2 linked regions of the Bdellovibrio bacteriovorus str. Tiberius genome follow. The protein of the gene in region 2 interacts with the protein of the main gene of each other region in a pairwise test. Links are inferred from orthologs where the notes say so. Each region holds a gene or a part of one and is shown on either strand. Other genes may lie near its edges. The genes, in order: BDT_RS06620 and grxD.

The links.
Region 1: the proteins of grxD (region 2) and BDT_RS06620 interact in binary tests that used the Escherichia coli proteins (3 or more experiments, as listed by UniProt). The link is inferred for Bdellovibrio bacteriovorus str. Tiberius from one-to-one orthologs.

Annotation. Positions count from the first base shown.
Region 1 is NC_019567.1:1,373,503-1,385,489, forward strand. The notes cover bases 4,503-7,247. They hold BDT_RS06620 (BolA family protein), read left to right. Parts: upstream 4,503-5,582; coding sequence 5,583-5,912; downstream 5,913-7,247. Other genes in these bases: BDT_RS06610 (ParA family protein), read left to right, coding at 4,503-4,979; BDT_RS06615 (hypothetical protein), read left to right, coding at 4,992-5,579; BDT_RS06625 (hypothetical protein), read right to left, coding at 6,271-6,531; ettA (energy-dependent translational throttle protein EttA), read left to right, coding at 6,735-7,247. Also shown: BDT_RS06585 (ATP-dependent helicase), read left to right, coding at 1-1,019; BDT_RS06590 (PAS domain-containing protein), read left to right, coding at 1,150-2,514; BDT_RS06595 (RluA family pseudouridine synthase), read right to left, coding at 2,515-3,201; BDT_RS06600 (hypothetical protein), read right to left, coding at 3,198-3,608; BDT_RS06605 (hypothetical protein), read left to right, coding at 3,726-3,980; more of BDT_RS06610, read left to right, coding at 4,050-4,502; more of ettA, read left to right, coding at 7,248-8,405; BDT_RS06635 (DUF4010 domain-containing protein), read left to right, coding at 8,532-9,254; BDT_RS06640 (beta strand repeat-containing protein), read right to left, coding at 9,251-11,987. UniProt on the Escherichia coli protein: Transcriptional regulator that plays an important role in general stress response. Has many effects on cell morphology, cell growth and cell division. Acts by regulating the transcription of many genes, including dacA (PBP-5), dacC (PBP-6), ampC and mreB.
Region 2 is NC_019567.1:2,973,093-2,985,137, reverse strand. What follows is about bases 3,003-5,805. They hold grxD (Grx4 family monothiol glutaredoxin), read right to left. Parts: upstream 4,656-5,805; coding sequence 4,350-4,655; downstream 3,003-4,349. Other genes in these bases: BDT_RS14155 (LTA synthase family protein), read left to right, coding at 5,024-5,805; BDT_RS14160 (BolA/IbaG family iron-sulfur metabolism protein), read right to left, coding at 4,670-4,885; BDT_RS14170 (YgaP family membrane protein), read right to left, coding at 4,142-4,348; BDT_RS14175 (FAD-binding oxidoreductase), read right to left, coding at 3,003-4,130. Also shown: BDT_RS14180 (fibronectin type III domain-containing protein), read right to left, coding at 1-2,611; more of BDT_RS14175, read right to left, coding at 2,745-3,002; more of BDT_RS14155, read left to right, coding at 5,806-6,961; BDT_RS14150 (CBS domain-containing protein), read right to left, coding at 7,002-7,415; BDT_RS14145 (DUF4337 domain-containing protein), read left to right, coding at 7,541-8,149; BDT_RS14140 (PilZ domain-containing protein), read right to left, coding at 8,146-8,832; BDT_RS14135 (cyclic nucleotide-binding domain-containing protein), read right to left, coding at 8,834-9,976; BDT_RS14130 (HNH endonuclease), read left to right, coding at 10,087-10,416; BDT_RS14125 (substrate-binding periplasmic protein), read right to left, coding at 10,428-11,192; BDT_RS14120 (hypothetical protein), read right to left, coding at 11,219-11,872; BDT_RS14115 (hypothetical protein), read right to left, coding at 11,969-12,045. UniProt on the Escherichia coli protein: Monothiol glutaredoxin involved in the biogenesis of iron-sulfur clusters.

The sequences.
Region 1 (11,987 bases), 1.6 Mb from region 2 along the record:
TTCTGAATTTCCAAAGACAGGGCTATTCCTATAAGGACATGGCCGTGCTTTATCGTTCCAACACACAAGGGGGCTTGATTGAGTCCTCGTTGCGTCGTGCGAACGTGCCTTATCATATCTCGGGCGGCACTTCGATCTTTGACCGTCGAGAAATCAAGGACCTGATGGCTTATTTAAAGCAAGCCCTGGCTCCGAATGAAGTGTCCCTTCGTCGTATCATCAACGTGCCTTCGCGCGGGATTGGTGACACTTCCATTGAAAAACTGAGTGAATTTGCACTGAAAAAACGTATCAACTTTGTCGATGCCTGCCGTTTCTGGCAAGAGGCGGGTGTGCAGGATAAAGCCGGCGCTGCGATCGATGATCTGATGATGTTCATTGAAAATCTTCCGAAAAACATCCTCGATTTCCAGGTGGGTTCAACCCCTGGGGCGAAGATGGTTCAGATCTTCCAGGATATTGGTTACCGTGAATACGTTTATGGAACGGCCGCAGATCCGACCAGTGCCGAGAAAAAGTGGATGGTCGTGGAAATTCTGGGGCGCATCCTGGATTCTTTCCTGGGTCGGCGTTCCTATGATGTTGAAAACATCAAGTCCTTCGTGGACTGCATGCTTTTGCGTGATGATCTGTCCGAAGAAGAACTGGAAAACAAAGTTCAGCTGATGACCTTGCACGCTTCCAAGGGACTTGAGTTCCCGGTGGTGATTTTGGCGGGCCTTGAAGAAGACCTTCTGCCGCACAAGAATCTGGGATCTGACATCGATGAAGAACGTCGTTTGTTTTATGTGGGCGTGACCCGCGCAAAAAAGCGTCTGGTGATGTCGCGCTGTCAGCAGCGCAAGAAGAACGGCGCCGTTCGTCCGGTGGCGCCTTCACGATTCCTGCTGGAGCTTCCTAAAGAGCTTTACACGGAATTCCCTCTGGGAGCTCGACCTGTGGTCGGGCAAGAACGCGAGGATTTAGTGGCAAGTTTCCTGTCCAAGCTTGATAGTAAACTTGGGACCGCAAAGAAATAAGCGGTTTCCTCTCAAGATCTGAGTATTTTTTAATTTAATGTCTGAGCATCTGTCACTTTCGTCACTGAGAGCTAAGGATGCTCAGTAAAATGCCGATCAAAAAAAGTAATAGTTTTTTTGAGAGGTTCCCATGAAACGTCCAACGCCCACTCAGTCTGAAAGCCCCTTTGGCTTCGATGAATTCTTTTTCTCCACTACCGACAAACGGGGCGTGATCAGGTACGGAAACGATGTCTTCGTGCGTGTCAGCGTTTATCCGAAAGAAACCATGCTGGGGGCCCCGCACAGTCTGATTCGTCATCCTGACATGCCACGGGCCGTGTTTAAGGAATTCTGGAATTTCCTGAATCAGGGAAAAGCGGTGGGTGCTTATGTGAAGAATCTAGCCGGTAACGGCAGCTATTACTGGGTCTATGCTTTCGCGTTCCCGATTGGCGACGGATACCTGTCCGTGCGCTTTAAGCCCTCTTCCGAACTGTTCTCGGTCGTGCAGGGGCTTTATGCCGACGTTCTGGCTTTTGAGCAGCAAGAGCACAGCCTGGAGGAATCACATCAGTATCTGCTGGCGAAAATCCAGAAAGCTGGCTTCACGGACTATGAAAACTTCATGATGAAAGCCGTCATGGAAGAACTGAAGTCCCGCGCCGCGCAGGTGCTTGAATCAGAAACACGCTCGTCCTCGGCTCACGGTGCCGGACAGATTACCGCCGTCACCAGTTCCGCCACTCGTAAATTGAATGATGTCTTTGATAAGCTGCGGGATTTTCAAGGCGCCAATCAAAGCCTTGATGGTGCCATGGGCCGACTGGATCAGGGGTTTCAACAGCTTAAGTTTATTTCTATCAACATGAAAATTGCCGCAGCCAAGTTCGGTGAGATGGCGGCAAGTCTGGGCGTGGTTTCTCACGAGTTTTCGGTTTTGTCCGGTACGATTGAAAAACATCTGGGCGGACTTGCGGGCTTTGTTCAGGAGCTGTCGGGTGTGATTCAGAAGTGTGTGTTGCGGGCGGCGGCCTTGAATGTGCAGATGCTGATGGTGGACTTCTTTGTCCGTGAATCCATCGCAAAGCTGGCTTCATCAGAAAATGCCTTTGACGAAATGCTGCAGAATCAGAAGGCCTTTTCAGATCTGTTTGCCCAGTATTGCCAAAATCTGGATAAAGAGTTTTCTGAATTGAAGAAAAGCCTGTCTGCGATTTCCTTTGAAATGCTGGAAGTCGCCAAGTTTGTTACCGGCCTTGAAGTGGTTCGTCAGATGGGGGCGATTGAATCAGCCCGCACGACCGAGATCAAAAACAGCTTCACGCACTATCTGGAAGCCATGGATGATTTTATTCAGTTGCTGCGCGAAAGCACCGGCGAAATCGGCCGGGGAGTGACATCGCTGACTTCAAATTCCGAATTCATAGTGTCCTCGATTCGAAATATTTCTGGCAACGTGGATCAGATTTTTGCTCTGGCCTCTTCGTCGCAAGAGCAGCAGAAGGCCGGCTAATCAGCCTTTCAGCGCTTCTTTGAATTCCGGCGGCAGCGGGGCTTCAAAGGAGTGCTTGTACCCATTAATCATGACAGTCATACGTGCAGCGTGCAGAAACATGCGCTTGGTCTGATAGATGTTGGCCATGCGTTCGTTGTACTTGGGCTCGCCATAACGAGTGTCACCCACAATGGCATGACGGATCAGAACACTATGCTTGCGAATCTGATGCTGACGTCCGGTGATCAGACGAACTTCCACGAAAGAAAAATACTTGTTGGCTTCAAGGACTTTGTAAAGTGTGCGGGCTTCCACACGGTCTTTTAAAAGGCCTTGTGGATTCTTGCGTCCTTCGGCCTTGTCGGAAATAGGTGTGTTCCATTCCTGCCAATCGGTGCTGACGGGCAGTTCGCCGCGCAAAAGTGCGTAATAAGTCTTTTCAACTTTGTGTTCCTGAAACTGCCCGGAAAGATTGGCAGCAGTTTCGGCATCCAGGCCCACCAGCAACAAGCCGCTGGTTTCCTTGTCCAGGCGATGCACGGGGTGAATGTCCTGATAGGTTCCCGGTGTCAGTTGTTTTTTTAAAAGCGTGCGCACATCGGGTGGGTCATTGTGAACAGAAACGCCCGAAGGTTTGTTGATCACCAGCCAGTGTTTGGATTTTTCAAGGATGGGGATTTGGATCGGTGCAGGCGGGCGGCTCATGGGATCTCCTTCAGGATATCCTGCACCAATTCCTTGGGCAGATCCTGAGTGCTCAGTGGACTTTCAAACAGGGCTCTTTCTTTACGGGAGATCGCCAGTGAATGCACGGAAATTAAAACAATCAGATTGAACAGGAATCCGCCCCAGCTCAAAAACAGGAAAAAAGTTCCCATCAGCAGGATGTTCTTTTCATAGGCTTTCAGATTCTGCTCTTCGGCACCCTCAATGAAGGGCTCGACATCCGAGCGGGACTCGCGCCAGTAAAGTCCGACCTTTTGCAGGTTGTTTTGCAGCTGTCGGTAGGCAGGGGAATTAACCTTTTTTCGGTGCATCCACAAGTGCAGTCCGGTGACGGATGCCGAGGGAATCCAACCGATGACATAGGCGGCGGCAAGTTCGGGTGCCATAGAGGTCCTTTCAAGAGCTTTTAAAGCATATTCCTGTGGTTGATTCTTAGCAAGTCTGGGCCCGGGGGTTTGAGGCAGCAATGGGTTGCGGGGCAAAATACAACAAGGGAGGTTTCTATGAATCCGAACATCAATGAGTTCCTGAATTTCCTGGATAAAGAGGACGACACGGATTATGGCGACTTCAAGCGCGAGGTGGATCTGCATTTAATGCAACTGGCAGAGTCCATGCGCCCCCTAACTAACGAGCAGGTCCTGCAATTGCGTCGAATGCGCGAGCAATTACTCTGGTCTTATAAAGACGATATCGAGGAAATGCGCTCCCTGCTGAAGCAGGAGGTCAGCCACCTTGAGGATTTTGGACCTTCCTAGGTTTTTCGCGCTGCGTGTTTCCAAGCGGAAAACCCCCTTGTACGCTTGAAGGACTGACGGAGGTCCTTCATGTCCACTTTGGCGCAACAGGAGTTTTGCATTACTCTCAGCGATTTGGCCTCGTTCATGGAGATTCCTCCAAATCAAATCAAAGCCAAGGCTGAAAAAACTCTGCAACGAAAAATTAAATCCCCGTGGCTGCTTCCCGAAGAAGCCCGTCAGTTGTTGCTGGCTGAAGGTTACAAATATCCTCACAAGGTGATTTCCATCCAGATGCTCAAGGGTGGGGTGGCGAAGACCACATCCGTGCTGAACATGGGCCTGCGAGCCGCGATGTACGGAGCACGCGTGCTGTTTGTGGATTTGGATCAACAGGCCAATTTGAGTTTTGCTTTGGGTGTCGAGGACGAATCCCTTCCTGTTTGGGTGGATGTCGTCGAAAAAAAGAAAAGCATCGACGAGTGTGTGCGCTTTATCGAGCCGCATGTTGATTTGATTCCGTCCAGCCTGAACAATTCAGTTTTGGACCGGGTGTTGCTGAACTCCAACCGTAACTGGTCTTTGGCGGTGAAATCTCCGCTGGAAAAAATCAAACACCGCTATGACCTGATCCTGATCGACACGGCTCCAGCCCTTAGTGCCACGAACACGGCCGTGACTGTGGCTTCGGACGAGGTGATTTTGCCGGTGAATCCGGACAAGTTCGCCTTTATGGGGCTGCAAAAGAACCTCAGCGAACTGGAAGACATCCGCAGCGACTTCAGTCTGGAGTTCTCGCGTAAAGTTCTCTTTACCAAGTTCGATGGACGTGAGAAGTTCAGTCATGAGCTTTTACAAAAGTGCATAGAGTCTTTTGAGGACTCGCTGATGAAAGGATATATTCGAACATCAGCCGAGGTGAAAAATACCGTGCGCTCCGGTAAAAGTCTTTATGCCGGAAAGTCTCCGATCAAAGCTGACTATGATTTTGTAACCCGCGAAATGTTGGGATTTGTTTAAAAGGAAGTAAACATGCCAGAGATCAAACATTACGACGCAAAGAAAAAGCATCATCATCCAAAAAAACGCCGTCCTCATCACGAGGCTCAGGCTGAAATCGACGAAGCCGCTGAAATTCGTGGTGACGCCGAAGAAATCATCGACGAGGCCCACGCTTCTATGAACGAAGCCCATGCCACAATGGAAGCCGCGGATGAAATCAACACCGAAGCACAAAACGAAGGTGTGAAAGTGGACGAAACCATGCGTGAAGCCAAAAAAATGGTTTCCGAAGGTGCGCCGATTTACTCGGAAGACACTGTGGATTCTGACATTCACCATGCAGAAGAAAAAGTTCACCTGGAATTCTATGGCAGTGAAGTGATCCGCCAAAAAGCCCCCAAAGTGATGGAAATCGCCGACACCGTGGCTGACGAGTGGAAAAAAGACGGGCAGTTTGAAGGTTTGCCAGTCGGAAACCCGATCGCCCAGATGGCCGCCGCAAAAGCTTTGCGCACAGCCAAGGATGTTGATAAGAAGCTTGAAGAAAAAGGCGTCTATGCCATGGCCAAAATGGGCATCGACCTTATCAAATCCAAGATCGAGAAAAGAAATCACTAGAACATGTCCCGAGAATCCCGTATCCGCGAAATCCTAAACCAGTCCCTGGCTCCAATCGAGCTGGGGGTTGAAAACGAAAGCCACATGCACTCGGTGCCCCCAAACAGCGAAACTCATTTCAAAGTGCTGGTGGTATCAGAAGCCTTCGAAGGCAAATCCCGCATCGACCGCCAACGTATGGTGAACGATCTATTGAAGTCGGAACTTCAAACAGGCCTGCATGCTCTCACGCAAAAGGCTCTAACGCCGACCGAATGGGCGTCCCAAAAAGACACTCTGAACTTCGTTTCCCCAGAATGCCTTGGTGGCAGCAAGCACGATCGTCGTTCTTAGGGCGAGGGTTTTGGCTGTGGCTTGGGGCTGTCTGAAGCTCTGGGGCACGCCGTCCGGGCTCAGTTGCCGCCGCCTTCGGCGGTTCGCGCCATCGTGGCGCCGGCAAAGGCCCCTGCCGCTTCAAACATCCCCAAGCCACAGCCAAAACTGGCCAGCACAACGATGAGGCTCCCTTGAGGCTTCGCCTCCGAATTAATCAAATTGGAGCATGTGTGAAAGCAAGAAGGCATGTTTAAGAAAAGACGAGTTCGAGCAACTTCCCCTCCTAATTCCTTCGAAGCAAAATTGCCTTAAGGGCCGGGTTCTCCCAGCTCTTAAGGCAATCCCCGCATCAAAGACAAAAGGAAGTGAAAGGGAATTATTCGTCGAATTGATTCAATTTGGATTTAAGCTCGCCCAGAAGGCGTTTGACTTCCTGCAGCTGTTCTTCGTCCGGAGAAACCTTGTTGGCCGCTTCTTCAGTCAGAGTTTCCCAGGTGTTCAGGGCGTGCTTCAGGTCAGAGTTCAGGTTGCCGAACAGGGACTTTTTGGACGACGGCTCACGCTTCTCCGGTTTTTCCGGGGAATTCGGCGTGTCAGTATTCGAATTTTGCTGCCGCTCTAGGTTGCCGCCACTCATTAAATGCTTATTTCTGTCCGTAATTTAAGCTCAGTGCTTATTTTTTGTGCCGGAAAACCGGCTTTCTATCAGAAGCGCATCCTGCGCTAGGGGCGATAGTGTGATAAATGGAACTCCATTTGACAAGCGTTTTCGGGCTGGTAAATTACTTCGTTTATAGACGAAGTCAGGGCCGAATCCGGTCTTTTTAGGAGTGTGACGTCATGTCTCAAGAGATTATCTACACAATGAAGGGCGTAAGTAAAGTATATCCTCCACAAAGATATGTGTTGAAGGATATTTATCTTTCTTACTTCTATGGCGCCAAGATTGGTGTTTTGGGTCTGAACGGTTCTGGTAAATCCACTTTGCTCAGAATTATGGCAGGCGTGGACAAGGACTTCCTGGGTGAAGCTTTCCCTTCCAAGACAATGAAAGTCGGCTATTTCGAGCAAGAGCCTCATTTGGATGATGCACTGACAGTGAAAGAAAATATCTTCGCTGGCATGGGCGAACTGCCGAAAGTGATGAAAGAATACAACGCGATCAACGACAAGTTCTCTGACCCGGATCTGGATCCGGACGAGATGAACAAACTGATCGAAAAACAGGGCGCGCTTCAGGAAAAACTGGAAGCCCTTGGTGCCTGGGACGTCGATCAAAAGATCGAAATCGTGATGGACGCTCTTCGCTGTCCAGATGGTGATCTGGCGGTGACAAACCTTTCCGGAGGTGAAAAACGCCGTGTGGCTTTGGCCCGTTTGATCATGTCTGAACCAGATATTTTGCTTTTGGATGAGCCAACGAATCACCTGGATGCCGAATCGGTAGCGTGGCTTGAACAATATCTTTCCAAGTTCCCGGGAACTGTTATCGCAGTTACGCATGATCGTTACTTCCTGGACAACGTGGCAGGCTGGATCCTTGAGTTAGATCGCGGTGAAGGTATTCCTTGGAAAGGGAACTATACCTCCTGGTTGGAACAAAAAGACAAGCGTCAGGCGAACGAAGCCAAAGACCAGGCTCGCAAGGCCCGTACTTTGGAAAAAGAATTGGATTGGATCCGTCAGGGCGCGAAAGCCCGTCAGGCAAAATCCAAAGCTCGTATCTCCAACTACGAAAACCTGCTGAAAGAAGCAACGCCTGAAAAAATCCAGGAGATGTCCATCTACATCCCGCCAGGACCTCGTCTGGGCGATATCGTGGTGGAAGCTCATGGAATCACCAAAGCCTACAACCACAAAGTTCTTTTGGATGACGTGAGCTTCACGATTCCAAAAGGGGCGATCGTGGGTGTGATCGGGCCGAACGGTGTGGGTAAATCAACTTTGTTCCGCATGATCACGGGCAAAGAACAGCCTGATTCCGGCACATTCAAAGTCGGTGACACCGTGAAGATCGCCTATGTTGACCAGACTCGTGAAACCTTGGATCCGAACAAGTCCATTTACGAGGAATTGTCCGGTGGGGCTGATGTGATCCAGTTGGGCACGCGTGAAATCAATGCGCGTCAGTACGTTTCCTGGTTTAACTTCTCGGGTTCTGATCAGCAGAAAAAAGTGGGTCAGTTGTCCGGTGGTGAACGCAACCGTGTGAACATGGCAAAAATCCTGAAAGAAGGCGCGAACTTGTTGCTTCTGGATGAGCCGACGAATGATCTGGACGTAAACACCATGCGTGCGCTGGAAGAAGCGCTGCTGGAATTCGGTGGATCTGCTGTGGTGATCTCGCACGATCGTTGGTTCCTGGATCGCGTGTGCACGCACATCATGGCGTTCGAAGGTGATTCCAAGATTGAATTCTATCCTGGAAACTTCACCGAGTATGAAGAAGACCGCAAGCGCCGTCTGGGCGAAAATGCGGGACCAAAACGTATCCGCTTCAAAATGGTTTAATATCTGATGAAAAATCAGTGGGTGAGGGCAGGGTTATTCCTGCTCTTTCTTTTTGGCGCATCGAAGGTGGTACCGGCCGGTTCCATCGATCCCTGGGGGCTGTTCCGCCCCCAGAAGATTCTATTTATGTTCTTTGCTCTTTCAACACTGCAGGTGATGGGAAAGGTGTTGTCTTCCTTTGTCGGTCACCGCGCCGGAATGCTGATGACTGGTTTTCTTGGAGGCATGCTTTCAAGTACGGCCACCACGGTGCGACTGGCCAAAGACAGCCATGACACCGAAGGCTCCCAAAGTGTCAGGATGGCCGCAATGCAGGCGGCGATTCTGGCTATGCTGCTGCAGGCGATTGTGCTGGTCGGTGCAGGCAGTATCGCGGCCCTGCAAGTGGTGTCAGTGCATTTCCTGGCACTATTTGTAATAACAGTGGTGATGATCATTGTTCTATGGCGACGACAAAGCCGCCCGCGACATATTGCGACCGGCCCGGAAAAAATTCTGGATGTCTGGGAGTCACTGAAGCTGACTGTCTTTATCGTTCTGATTTTAGCCGCCAGCCGGGGGGCTCAAGCCTGGATGGGCAACGACGGTTTGATGGCATTAACCTTTGTGGTGTCGTTGTTTGAAGTTCATGGGTCATTGATTTCCACAGCCCAGCTTTTGGCAGCGGATCAGGTGGGGCTTGCTCAGTACGAGCGACTTGTCGAGATGTCCTTGCTGGCAAGTTTTGTATCAAAAATGTTTCTTATCTCCATCATGTCCAGTGCCCCATTTAAAAAGAGGGCACTTTTAAGTCTGATGCCCGCTGTACTGTTTTTGGTTTTGCATCTTTTTGGCTGGATTCATATTTAGTTCTGGCACATATATACGACACGAATATCGTAAATGGCATTCCCCGCGGCAGCGACGTCTGTAGAGAAGCCAAATCCACCATTCGCATTGGCAGAGCATGATCCGGGGCATCCCGGATAGACGGATTCATTTGGACCTAACGCAGAAACGTTACTTTCCATGCCCGTAAGAACACTTTTTGAGATGTACCCAACACAAGTTGCATTGGGAACCCCGTCGGTACATTCCGCGGTAATCCAGTTATGAACGTTGTAAGCTGCGACAGTTGTCCCTGTCTGAGTGGCGTAAGAGCAGACGGTCATTCTTCCAATCGGAGCGCTGGTTCCGATTTTGACGGCACCATTGACTTCAAGTTTTGCAGTCGGGTTCGTCACTCCAATCCCCACATTTCCATTGTGGTTGATCACCATTTTTTCAGAGGATCCCGAAGAGCCATTGTTCGTGGTCTGGAAGGTGATTTTTGCACCTCCGGCTGATGCCGTGTGAGTCTCTGTCGCATAGAAATTGACAGCGGCATTGCCGCCACTCTGGTATTGTGTGCCGTTATAGGCAAAAGCTGTCAGGCTGGTGATTCCCTGTCCGCTGATGACAGCCGTGGGAGATGCCAGCGTCCCGGCGCTTTGGTAGCCCGAGAATGTAGCCATTTCTATTGCGCTGGAAACAAGGGTGGCAACGCGGCCGCCGACATCGGTGCCTTCGCCGACGGCTTGAATGCCTGCTCTATGCGGATGAACAGTCGACGAAGGTACGCGGGTTGCGACCTGTAAAGGCACGGTGGGCGCGGTCGTTCCGATTCCCACGCTTCCAGAGCCAGTGATTCGCATGCGTTCGGAATCAGTTCCGGCGGCCGCTGTATAAAAACGCAGATTCCCGTTCACCGCGGTTGCAAAGTCCGTTTCCGCACTGGAAGAAATTCGTGCACTATAAGCATGGGTTGCGCCGTCGTAAGCGCGGAAAGCCAGCGTACCGATGGTGTCATTGGCAAGCGCCGGATTTCTGGTGGTGGTGGTGCCGCGTGAGCGGACCAGACTGATCTGGGGCACAGCGGTTTCAGAGTTCACGGCCTCCATAAAGATATCATCGCCATAATCAGTGCCATCACCAACGATGTGCAGTTTGCGGGTCGGCGCCGTCGTGCCGATCCCCATCATGCCCGAGCTGTCCATGCGCATGCGTTCAGTGCCGTTCACGCTGAAGCCCAGAATGTTGGTGGCGGAGAACATTCCCGTCGTGGTGTAGCTGCCGAAAGCATATGTTGGGTTGGACGCTCCGTAAACCCCACCACCCAGGCGCATGTACGGAGCATAGCTTCCGTTAAGTTGCATGACGTTGTTGCTAAGATCCATGACAAGACTTCCGCTGGAAGTAAATCGCATGATCCCGCCGTTGTTCGAAATCCCGGTGTTGGTGTTATTGGCGAAACTGATGGAAGGAGCACTCCAGGTGCCATCTCCGATAAGCAACTTGCCAGACCCACTGATGTTGTAAGTGGCCATGTTCAAGTTTGCGGTGGCCGTGTGATTTCCCAGATTGTCACCCACAGACGGAAGCAAAGCTGCCGGAACTTTCCCGGTGCCATCAAGTTCCACCAGATTGCCGGCCGCAGTGCCAAAGTCCTTCGCTGCGGCGGTTCCCAGTCCTGAAACCTGCGTGTTGCTGATTGCGATGTCGGCACAAGTGAACGTGTCGGTGATTGCACTCCAGTTCAGGGTTTTGTTTGCGGTCGCACAAGCTGCGGGCATTTGGGTGTTGCCAGTGACGGTTGAGCGCAATTGGCCAAAACCCACGTATTGCACTTTCCATTTCGTGGCATCATGAACCAGCATCTGGCCGGTCAAAGGAGTTGTCGTGTCTATCGCCACACCTTGGATTTTTTCAACCTTGGTGTTGCTAAGGCCCGCAGTTGAGGTCACATCGCCGGCGACATTGGCGTAATCTGCCGCGGCCATATTCGAACCACTGGTCACAAGACCTTTGGCGCTGACCACAACGCGGTTGTAGGTGCCAGCGGTCACACCCGAATCATTCAAAGAAATAACCGGAGCCGTACCCCCGGAACTGGCCAGGGGAGCGGAAGCGGTGACGCCGGTCACGGTGCCGCCACTGGTGGTCACGGTTGTCCATGACAATTTGCCAGTGCCGTCGGTTTTCAACAGCTGCCCATCGGTGCCGTCGGCCGCAGGTAATTCGTAACTGGAATTTGCGCTTAAGGCCGGGGCTTTCAGTTCTACATAATTCGAGCCGGAATACACGCGGATCCCGCTGGAAGTCTGAATCAGGCCGCTGGTGTTGATGGCCGTACTGCCGCCGATGGTGCCCGATGTGATGGCACCGCCTGACACTTTGCCGGCTGTGGAAATAGTCGCAAGCTTGGAATCTGCAATCGCCGCCGAACCGGAAATGTCCTCGTTCAAAATCGTGCCGTTCACGATTTTGGCCGTGGTCACCGTGTCGTCGTTCAAAGTCACAGTGGCAGCAGGGCTTCCAGAGGAAGACACTGCACCTGTCAAAGAGGTGATCGCACCGGCAGTGCCGGCATTGTCATCTGCCGGTGCCCAGTTCGTACCGTCAAATTTCAGTACTTTTCCCGAAGCCAGGCCGGAGTTCACCACCGGTGTGCCTTTGATGCGATCCACAGAGGTCGCACTTTGAGTGCCTGAAACATCCCCAGTCAAATTGCCGGTGAAACCCGCGGCACTGCCGCTGATGTTTCCGGTGACGTTGCCTCCGGTG
Region 2 (12,045 bases):
CAAAGACATGCAGGGGAGTTCCTCCAGCCGGAGCAGCATAGGCCGTCATATTCCCGGTGGCTCTTGTTGCAGCGGCGGATGCTCCCACCGTTGCCGTAATCACATCTCGTTTCATCGTTGAAGTGTTGACCACAAGGGCAAGCCCCCGTTCGCTGGCGCTGCTTGCTGCTCCTGTCGTGGTTTCCCAGGTGTTGCCATCAAGGGCCGTGAGGCCCAGCCAAGTGCCGGTGGTGCCGGTGTTCTTGCTCAGATGGAATCCGGATCGGGAACCAGCTTCATGTGTTCCGTACGAGAAAAGCTCTTTAAGCACACTGTCGGCCGTATAGAAGAAATTCATATAAATCGTGTTCGCGGTGGACGCCGGGAAATTTGGCACCGTCAGCGCATGGGCTGCTGTGGAGGTGGTGATATTTAAAATCCCCGCCGTCGTAATGCTGACGTTGGGCTGATAGGCCGCCGTTGTTTGGACAGCATCAATGCCGTTGCCACTTTGATCATACCATCTTACCAGGGTCGGCGTGCCGCCGCTTCTGAAAGTGTCGAAAGCGGTTTTATTCACCAGGCCGTTGCTGTCAAAATAAATGTCTGCTTCAGCATTGTCGGCTGTGCGACGAACACGAATGGCCGGGCCGCCGTAAGACCCGTATTTTTTCCAGGAATAGATTCTTTGCGCCGCTGGCAGACGGTACACACTCAAGTTCGTCGTGGAGCTGGCCTGACCGTCAGAAACAACAATGGAAACCGTGGCAAATCCGGAAGAGCCTGCCGCCGGAGTGACAGAAATATTGCAGTTTAATCCGCTGCCGCCAATGACGATATTTCCCTGCGGAACAATCGTGGGATCGGAAGTCGTCGCAGTCACAGAGCTAGCGCAATCCACGTTGTCTTCGGGATCAGGATCAGCAATGGTGAAATTACGCGTGGTGATGCTGTTCAGGGCGGCAATCGTTGTGGTCAATTGCCCTGTCCAGGTCAGTGTCGGTGGATTGCTGACCGGAGTTCCCGTGCGATTCGTCGATGTGGTGGTTCCGTAGGCGTTCACAGCTTCAACCCGGAAATTGTACAAAGTTCCGTTGGTCAGACTTTCAATCACATAAGGGGAGGTGGCAGATGCCGAGGCCACGGTGGTCGGCGGATTTGTGGTGCCGTATTTCACGGTGAAAGAATTTGCGCCGCTTCCGCCGGTCCAGGTCAAAGTTGCTTTCTTGTTCCCCATGGTCGGTGCGCCAAAAGTGGCGGCGACAGGAACGGCAAGGCTGCAGGCAATGTTGCCAGTGGCAGGACCGGTGCCGACAGAATTGATGGCTTCGATCGTGTAGTTGTATGTCCCGCCGGAAAGCCCTTCTTCAGAGCATGTTCTGGTGGCGATATTTTCGCAAATCACTACATTCACACTTGGATTCACAATACGGCGAACGGTGTAAGTGATGGGTGGAGCCCCGCTGGCGGGCGGCATCCAGTTCAGCGTGCACTTGCCGATCTCTGGCACGGTCACAGTCGGCGTCAAGGGAACCGTTGGAGGAATGTTCGGGGTGGCGCTAAGCGTGTTGGTGGAAATTTTCGAACCCACCGCATTTGTTGCCGTCACCGAGAAATAGTACGGAACCATGTTGGTCAGACCGGTGACGATGTACGGGGATGTCGCCGTGGTTGAGGCCACTGTGTTTATAGTGCCGACACTGGTTCCATAACGAACGGTGTAGGCAGTCGCAAGACTGCTGGCTTCCCAAGTCAGGGTTGTACGGCCATCACCCGGCGTCGCGGTCAGCATTTGGAATGCTCCCGGCAGTCCGACCGGGCAGGACACCTCACTTGATTTGGCTCCAGTGCCAGAAGCATTTGTGGCTTCCACGGTATATTGATAGTTGCCTGCGGCGATGGTTTCTTCACAAGCCAGAAGGGGAGTGTTGGTGCAAACAGCCACATCGGTGCCCGGACCTGTCACACGACGGACCGTGTACACGAAGGGCGCTGTGCCAGTGGCGGGAGCTTCCCAGGTCAGCGTGCACTTCGTGGAAGCGGCGGTCGCCGTCAGGTTCAGCGGTGCTGTCGGCGGAGGACTTGGTGTGGCAGACAGGGTGTTTGTCGAAGTGGCATTGCCAACCGAGTTCTTGGCGATGACAGAGAAATAGTAAGTCGTGCCGTTATCAAGTGTGGATACTGTTTTCGCCGTGGTCAGTGAATTTCCGGCCGAGGTTGTCATGCTGCCTGCGCTGGTGCCATACATCACCGTGTAAGAGGAAGCTTCGGGGCTGGCTTCCCAGGTCAGAGCCACCTGGTTGTTTCCAGGCAAGACGGTGAGCAGGGCAAATTCGCCCGGAGCGCCCATGTACGGATAGCTTTTCTCAGAGGAAGAATCCACTGTACCAATTTCATTGCTGGCAGTGACGCGGAAGTAATAAGTCGTTCCCGGCACAAGGCCGCTTTCAATCACAACCGGGGACTTGCTGGCTTTGATTGAATTGGTATAAGTGCCGGCAGTCGTTCCGTATTTTAATTCGTAAGAAGAAGCACCTTTGGAAGTGCTCCAGGAAACCAGCAGCTGGTGATCAAATCGCTGAATGGTCGCAAGGTTGAATGCGCCCGGTGCTTCGGTGGAAGGTTGATCCAACGGATCTTCTTCGCCCAAGGGTTTGGTACACGAAACGCACAATAAAAATAGAAGAAGTATTAGCTTACGCACAGCCCTTTCAGTCTATCAGTGCAGACTGGAAAGAGCCATGGGTGCAGGTCCTAGGGTGGGTCTAGATAACTTTGCCCGGATTGATGATGTTGTCCGGGTCGAAGACTTTCTTAATTCCGCGCATAAGCTGGATTTCAGCTTCAGAGCGAGTGTAATTCAGGAAGGTCTTTTTGGTCAGGCCCACGCCGTGTTCGGCAGAAATGGATCCTTTGTACTTTTTAACTGCATCAAAGACCATCACGTCGACCTTGCGGCATTCTTTGACGAATTCTTCCTTGGTCATGCCCTCTGGGCGCAGGATATTGATGTGCAGATTCCCGTCGCCAATGTGACCGAACCAGACCACTTCCCAGTTCGGATAAGCCTTGGACAGGACCTGGTCCAGGTCTTCCATGAATGGCGGAACTTTGGAAATCGCCACGGCGATGTCGTTTTTGTATGGGGAATATTTCGCCAAAGATTCAGAGATGTCCTCGCGGTATCTCCAGAAGGTCTTGGCTTGAACTTCGGATTGCGAAATCACGCCATCCAGAACCCAGCCTTCTTCAAGGCACTTTTCAAACACGCCCAAAGCGTGTTCCTGGTCCTGTTCGTTGCGGGTTTCAACTTCCGCCAGAACATAGAACGGGCACTCGGTCGCCAGCGGAGCCGACAAACCTGTGCTGTCCAAAACTTTGCTCAAAGCTTTGTCTGAGAACATCTCAAACGCCACCAGCGGAGTTTTGGTTTTGAATTCCGCAAAGATTTTCATCACGGCATCAAGCCCGGTCACACCCATCACCAGAACATTCATTGGCGGGGGATTGGCAGCAAGCTTGATGGTGGCTTCAGTGATAAAGCCCAAAGTTCCTTCAGAACCGATGAACAGATGGCGCAGATCATAGCCCGTGGCATTTTTCACAAGGCCGTTGTTCAGCTCCAGAACTTCACCGGTACCAGTCACCACAGTCAGACCCACAACCCAGTCACGAGTCAGGCCGTAACGAACGACTTTGATGCCTCCGGCATTGGTCGCGATGTTGCCACCCATTTGGGAAGAACCGCGTGCCGCAAAATCCACCGGATAGAAAAGCTGTTTGGAATGCGCGAACTGTTGCAAAGCCTCAGTCACAACACCCGGTTCAATCACCACGGTTTGATCCACGGAATTGAACTCTTTGATTTTGTTCATTTGATCAAAAGACACGACCACTTCGCCTTGGGTGGCGACCGCGGCGCCGGAAAGACCGGTGCGGCCCCCGGAAGGAATCAGAGCAATTTTGTTTTGACGGGCCCATTGAACCAGCGCAACCACGTCAGCGGTGGAGTGAGGAAAAACAATGGCGCTGGCTTTGATATCGAAATAGGTTGTCCAGTCCCGGCCCCAGTATTTCAGACTCTCTTCGTCGGTTTTGATTTGGTCTTTCTTCAAGATGCTTTCAAGGTCGCGGAGAGCTGTGGTGGACATGGGCTACAATCCTATTCTTCGTTGATCGGGCGGTGATAATCTTTCAGAGTTCTGATTCTAAAGAAAGCATAGACGGGACACAAGCCCCAAGCGGCCGTGATCAGACCATAGACCCCAATGTACGCCCAGAAAGGACCGCCTGCCACAGCGTAAGCGGTCAAACCCACGCCGAACAGAAATCTTAGAATGCGGTCCCACAGGGCGACATTGCATCTCATGTTACTTCAGAAGTTCCTGAAGTTCACCGGACTGGTACATTTCCATCATGATGTCGCTGCCGCCAACCAACTGGTGGTTGATGTAAAGCTGTGGAATTGTCGGCCAGTTGCCGTAGTCTTTGATGCCCTGACGGATTTCGTCGTCATCAAGTACGTTCACATCGTGGAACTGAACGCCCATATCCTGAAGGATTGCGCATGCACGTGCAGAGAAACCGCACATTGGGAACTGTTGGGTCCCTTTCATGAACAATACGATTTTGTTACCTTTAACAATCTGATCAATTCTTTCGTGTGTCGTTGCCATTTTAACGGTCCTTTTTATGATTTAATCTTAGTCTTGATTGACAGGGCATGAACCTCGCCGGTCTTCAATTCTGGACCAAAGCAAGCCATCACGTTCTGGTGCTGCTGAATGCGGGACATGCCGGCAAATACAGTGCTTTCCACGAATACTTCCCAGTGATCCTGAGTTCCGGTCAGATCGAAAACTTCGATCGTGGATTGAGGATAATGCTTCTCTAAACGTTCTTTCATTTGTTCTGCTGTCATAGAAGGGGAAACTAGCAGAGGGGCCTCCCTCTGTCCAGCCTTCGCCAAGGCAGAGGACTCGTCACGCCAAAGCTTTAGCGACGGCGGATTGAATGACGCGCGCCGCCAGTGTACTATGGGCCCATGTTTGGACCGTCCTACCGCCTGATTAAGATATTCTCTCTGGTATTGCTGACTGTGCTCTTCTATTTCTTCGCAAGAGCCGAGTTCCTTATTTGGAATTGGAGTTTATTCAAAAACAAACCCGCCCAGGACATTTTGTGGTCCTTTATTGTGGGTCTGCGCTTTGATGTGGCGGCCATCCTCAGTCTGACGGCGCCTTTGTTGCTACTGGCTTTTGTGCCGTGGCCGAAGGCCTGGAACGGACTTTGGGCGACAGTGACGTGGGTGGTTTTCAGTATTTTGCAGGTGCCCTTCCTGATTCTGAACCTGGGCGACACCGAGTTCATCAACTTCGTCGGCCGCCGCTTCACTTTTGACAGCCTGTTTGTGGTAAATGAAATCCCCGGCAAAGTCTGGAACTTCGTCAGCAGTTACTGGCTGCTGTTCTTGGTGAACACCCTGATTGTGCTGTTGTTCGTGCTGCTGGTGCGCAAGGTGACACTGGCAGGTTTTGAGAAGCTGCAATGGAGCGGCAAAGATGGAAAAGAAAAAGCCAGGCTGTGGCTGGCTCATGGTTTCCTTTGTTTTGTGGCGCTGGCGATTTCGGTGATCGGTATCCGCGGGGGGCTTCAGGCCAAACCCGTCAGTTTTGTGAACGCCAACGTTTTCACTGCGCCCTTGCTGAATAATCTGGTGCTGAATTCCACTTTCACGTTTATCAAAAGTTACGGTGCCAAAGGGCTTAGCAAAGATAAATACTTTGAAGACCAGCACGAAATGCTGTCCCTGCTGAATGGATCTTTGCGTGGCTCCCTGATGGAAGGCCGCCGCCCGAAGGCCCCGCAGAATGTGGTGATCATTATTCTTGAAAGCTTCGGTGAAGAATACATCGGTCCGGTGAACGGCAAGTCCTACACTCCGTTTTTGGATTCTTTAAAAGCCAAGTCGCTTAGCTTTGAAAATGCCTATGCCAATGGCCGCCGTTCCATCGAAGGGGTGGGGGCGATCATGGGTGGGATTCCGGCGCTGATGAACGAACCGTTTATTTCCTCGCACTTTACCTCGAACTATTTCCTGGGCTTGGGCACGCTTCTGACTCCGGCGAAATATTCCACGAGCTTCTTCCATGGCGGGCACAACGGGACCATGTACTTTGATTCCTTCATGCAAAGTGCCGGGGTTGAAAAGTACTTCGGTGCGCGTGAATACGGTAACGGTGCGGATGATGACGGTGTCTGGGGCATCTGGGATGAACCATTCCTGCAATGGATGTTGACCCAGGTGGATCAGTTGCCACAGCCGTTTATGACTTCAGTGTTCACGCTCAGCTCGCATCAGCCATACAAGATTCCGGCTCAGTATCAGGACCGTTTCAAAGAAGGCCCGATCGAGATTTTGAAAACGGTGGAATACACCGACTTTGCTCTGGAAAAGTTCTTTGCCGAAGCCGGGAAAAAACCGTGGTTCAAAAATACGCTGTTCATTGTGACGGCTGATCACGCGTCCATGCACTATCGTCCCGAATTTGAAAACGAGCAGGGCAGCTATCGCATTCCTCTGTTCATGTATCATCCGGGTTACAAGTTCCCGGAAGTGGATACAAAGATGGTCGTGCAGCAGATCGACGTGTTGCCGACGGTTTTGGATTTCCTGGGGATATCAGACAAGGATCAGAACTATCTGGGAAGTTCTATTTTCATTCCGGGTGACAAGACCGCGGTGAACTTCATCGATGGTCGCTATCTGCTGTTTGCAAAGGACTATTTTGTGCGTTGGACTCCGGGGCATGGAGATCCGCAGATGTTTGCCATGGCCGACCGTGCGACCGAGCACGAGATCCCGGCCGATCAACCCGGCACCTCGCCGCGCCGACAGGTTCTGGAAAAAAAGCTTAAAGCCACCATCCAGTATTTCAATGAAGGCATGTGGGATAATAAGCTTTATTATCCATCAAAATAACGAAACATAAGAAAGGACCTCATGCAGAGGTCCTTTTGTTTTAGTGGGATACGTTGGACAGGATTTCGTGGGAAAGACTTTGATCGCGGGCCTTGCTGGCGATGTCACCCAGGCTGAGCATTCCCACCAGTCGTTTGCTTTCGTTGATCACCGGCATGCGACGGATTTTCTGGGACGCCATCATTTCGCCCACTTCCAGCAGGTTGTCGTCTTCAAAGCAATATTCAATGCCCTTGCTCATGCATTCGCTGACTTTTGTGACGTTGGGATCCAGGCCCTTGGCAACCACTCGCAGGGTGATGTCGCGGTCGGTGATCATGCCAATCATCCGGTCGTTTTCCTCGATGGGCAGACAACCGTAATCACCTTTCGCCATCATCTCGGCGGCTTCGCGCACGGTCCGTTCACGGTTGATATACTCTGCACGTTCATGCATGACGTCTTTCACTTTCATGGAAAACTCCTTGTTGGTTTGTCTAATGATATTTCTTTTGCTGAAACCGCAGAGGTGTATTTTGTCATTCGTGTGCTCAGGAAAAAGTTGACTGACACAGATGGAATGCTTTTAAATCTTTCGTCATGTCAGACGATAAATCTTCCAATTTTGAAATTCGTTGTGGTGTTGTGATTGCTGTTTTTGCGGCGGTCATGGCGGTGAGTGATCTGGTTGCGGGCAAGTACGGGGATGATGAGATCATCGGAACCAATGAAAAAGCCGCAGCTTACATGTGGTACCAATCCAAAAGCGTGAAGGAAACGCTGGTCGAAGGGGAAAAATCCCTGCTGGAAAGCCTGAAGCACGCCGGGGCCCTGAAGCCAGGGACCGAAAAAGCCATCGACAGTCATCTGGTCACTTTGCAGAAACGCATTGTGCGCTATAAAAAAGAAAAGAATGAAATCCTTCGCGGGTCGCAGACCGTCGGCCAGGACAACTGGGTTCAGGACATCAATGGCGAGATGGGTAAAATCATCGGCGCACAAGAGATGGAATCCCATCTGGCAACTTTGTCGGTTGCCGGGGATCGTTTTGATATGTCCAGTTTGTTCTTCCAGCTGTGTCTGGTGCTGGGGGCGATGAGCTTGATTCTGAAAAAAGAAAGCCTGCAAAATGTGTTTTTTGCAGGCATGTGTGTTTTGGGAATGGTCGGCGCGGGAGTTTCCCTGTGGGCCTACCTTGGTGTTGCTTAACCCGTGCGACGGAAATAGATATCGCGTTGCAAGTCTGTGAGGGAAGCCACAATCTTACCCTCGCTGGCATTGGCCATGTGATTGAACTCAACGCCCAGAACCAGCGTTTCATCATTCTTCACGCGGATATTTTTAATAAGGCCCTGAACCACGATCGGGTCACGGTCGCCCAGGAAAATTTCGGCTTCCACCAGGTCTTCCAGATGAAGATTGGCTTCGGTCTGTGGGATTTCAACGGCACAGCCTTCCGTGGATAAATCCAGCAGACGGCAGGTGTGTGAACACACGGACTGATTCAAATACGTCACCACGAACTCGGCGGAATAATCCGCCGGGATCACATAGCGATAGTTTTTTCTTTTTTGCAGATGGAACAGGTTCAGAACCGTCAGGGTGATGTTGGTTTCGTTGATCACCGGGTGGGTTTCAAACAGGTACTTTTCACCTTTGATGGAAAAGCTGGCGGTGAACCTTGCAGAATCCTCGGTGTTCATGGCCGTGGATTCTGGCGGGTGGCATTTGATCTGCAGTTTGTCGTTCACGCCCATGGTGCGCAGGGTGATGCTGCGATCGAACTTGTCTCTAAGGACGATCGTTTCACCGCTGTTCACCAGACGTTGCAACAGGGTCTGTTTTTCGGCTTCATTGTGAATGGCTTTAAAAACGATCAGGGATTCACTCATGTTAAGCCGCCGCAGTCATCTTATGGCCACATTCGTGGCAGAATTTGGCGCCGGCCTGAACATCGGCACTACAAGCCGGGCAGGCAGGACCACTGGATTTTTTCTTTGGTTTTTCTTCTTTTTCGTCCATGTCGACGAAGCCTTTTTCATTCCATTTTTCAATCTCGCGCAGCATCTTCCAGCTTTGCAGGATTGAACGGAATTCTTTGACTTCAAACTGCAGGACAACGCCTGTGCCGGCATTTTTACGCTTCATAAAGACGCCTTTGCCTTCCAAGCGGGCAAAGTGGTCATTGTTCAGATTGATGCCGATTTCCTCTTTGCAGAATTCGCTGAACTTCGCAAAATCAGCACCCACGATGCCGAAACGGTCGGGCTGTTCATTTTCTGAAAGTTTCAGAATCGCACCCAGCATCTGCACGCACAGCTCATCGACTTTCAAAAGGTCGGATCGGCCGCCTTTGAAATAGTAGTATTGATAGAATTCGAAGAAGCTTTCCACCAGGCCCAGATCCAGGAAGTGAACCTTCTGAATTTCTTCCGGTCCATCCGGGTTTGTCGGGTCTTTGCCCATTTCGTACAAAGCCAGTTTTAGTTTCACCAGAATGTTGATGGCTTGTTCGATACGTTTCGGGGAATCTCCCATCACGCGCTGGCAGTATTGCTTCATCATGTTCCAGTCCACAATCACGCGACCGGCCTGGGATCTGTCACCCTTGTGATTGGCTGTGTGGAAGATCGCGCCGTACACCTTCGCCACCTGATCTTCAGGGCAAGGGGACGAGTCTTTTTCCAGCTTGCTGGAACGAACATCATTCATAGCCAGGCGCAGACGGTCTGCCAGGGATTTGATGATCACCTTCAGCATTTGTGGCGCGCCTTCGTATTGCTGTTTCAGAGTTTCAACCGGAATTTCCAGCACCTTGGTTTCAGTGGTTGCAACAGCCGACGTGGGGTGAGTGGCTTGCCCCAGAATCACCTGATCACCAAGAATATGAGAAGAACCCAGTTGGAAAAGGTCGATGGTTTTCTTGCCGCGGATCAGACATTGATTCGCACCACCGGATTGGATCAGATAAACGGCCGTAATTTTATCGCCGTCTTTATAGATCACTTCGCCTTTTTTAAAGGTTTTTACAGACATAGCATCCCACTCCTTAAAGAAATCACATGGTTATATCGGCTGGAAAGGGCCTAAAATTGAGTTCAGTCAGGGGCTTGCGAGGTCCAGTTTCATACGTTATAACCGGGGCAATGGATTACTTCTTTTCGGCGGCTCCTCCGGAGCATCAAAAACGTGAAAAAGCCAAGGCTCGCGAGCTGCGCCAAAGCCAATGGTGGAAGCAGGAGCTGGGCAAAGGTCTGTGTTATCACTGCGGTGAACGTTTCAAACCGGCCGATCTCACAATGGATCACCTGATCCCGATCGCCCGCGGGGGCAAATCCAACAAGAACAATTGCGTTCCGTCCTGTAAGGACTGCAACAGCAAAAAGGGTTATAAAACCCGGGCGGAAATGGCTTTGGAGGAGTTAAAAAGTTCCTCAGCGCCGACACCAGAATCCGACGACGACAGTCAGGAATAAAAAAACGCCCTTTAGTGGGCGTTTTCTTTTTCAATGCGTGTCAGATAATCATCGATGTGCTTTTTGAATTCTGCTGAATTTTCATTCAGGGTTTTAATCAGAGCTGCCGAATGCGGCGACTTTTTAAGGGCGGCACCATAGCGTTCAATGACGATGGGCTTGGCATTCAGCTGCAGTCTTGCCCGGTATGGTTTCAGACTTGGATCAGTTGCCATTAGATAGCGAAAGACATAAAAGTCAGTAAAGACAAAGTCCACCCGTTTGGTTGCGAGCTTCAGGATGTTGTTATTCTGGCTGGTGGTGGTTTCGATCTTCAGCTGGCCTTGATCGGCCAGTTCTTTGACTCCGGGGCGCAACTCCACACCTTGAACATTCCCTGCGACGTATTTGCTCAGATCGCGCATGTGGTTCCAGACGATGGGCTTTTCTTTGCGTTCGGCAATGACCCAGGGGCTTTCAAACACAAAATCTGAAAATTCAAATACGTCTGAATTTTCGACTGTGCGAAAAGGGGCGTAGCCATCCACCTCTTTGTCTTTGAGGGCATTCATTTTGGCCCGCACCCAGGACGGGGCGAAGGTGACTTTCAGATCAAAACCGGATTTTTTAAAGACCTGGCGAAGGGCATAGAAAACCGCCCCCTGATCGGGCAGAGATTCTGACATATAGGGAGGTGCCTCGTGAGTGATCAGAGTGATGGTTTTTTTACTGGTCGCATGGGCCATGTTTGCGGCTAACGCCAGAATCAAAAGCGCCAGCTTTGCTATAGCTGTCATGGGAACTCCTCCGGGAGTATTCTATATTATGGAAGACGGCTAGTGGCCACCGTGAGGATGTAGGAATCTTCTTTGGTGTTGGAAAACAGAGGGCTGAACCACAGAATTTGCGTAATGATTTCATTTCGCTCCAGCGAAGTGGTTGCTCGGATGGTGTGTTCTGGAGCAGTCCCTTTTATCGTGCGCAGGGGGCTGTTGGAATAATAAAGCCCTATTTCCGCCTCAAGTTTTTCCTGATCTTCAGGGGTGCGCTGGTACAGGTGATACCACTTGCGGCAGTACAGATCCTCAAGTGAATAGCTGCATACTTCGAAAAACTTCAGACTGCGGAAAATCTGGGTCTGTGATTGAGTGTAAATCTCAATCAAATGATGGGGTTCTATCAAATCCAGAATTGCCGGATCTGCGGTCACCCCAATACGCGCGATCGCTTTTTCCGTGAACAGCCGGGTGTCTTTCAAACTGCTGCCCTGGGATTTTACATCGGTGCACACTTGAAAGAAGGTCAGGATGTCTTTCAGGACGCGTTCTTGTTCTTCGATGGAAAGTAGATTGAAGTACGGAAGCGTGGCGTGCCCATAGGGACGAACCAGAAGTCCTTCTTCTTCGATAATGGCACTGATGTTTTCACTCAGTATTTTAAAACGTGCATGGCGACTGAGCCCGGATGACGACTGCATAGATCTTAGTTTATGCACAAGCCATCGTTCTTGCCAAGTTACATACAGAAGTGCCCAAAATCTGTGAATAAATTTTTTTAACAGTGATGAAGCAGGTCACTTGGACCCATTTATCTGAAAGTCCTTCTGAAACTTCGCAATCCACGAATTGGGGAAGAAGCTTGAATAGGTCA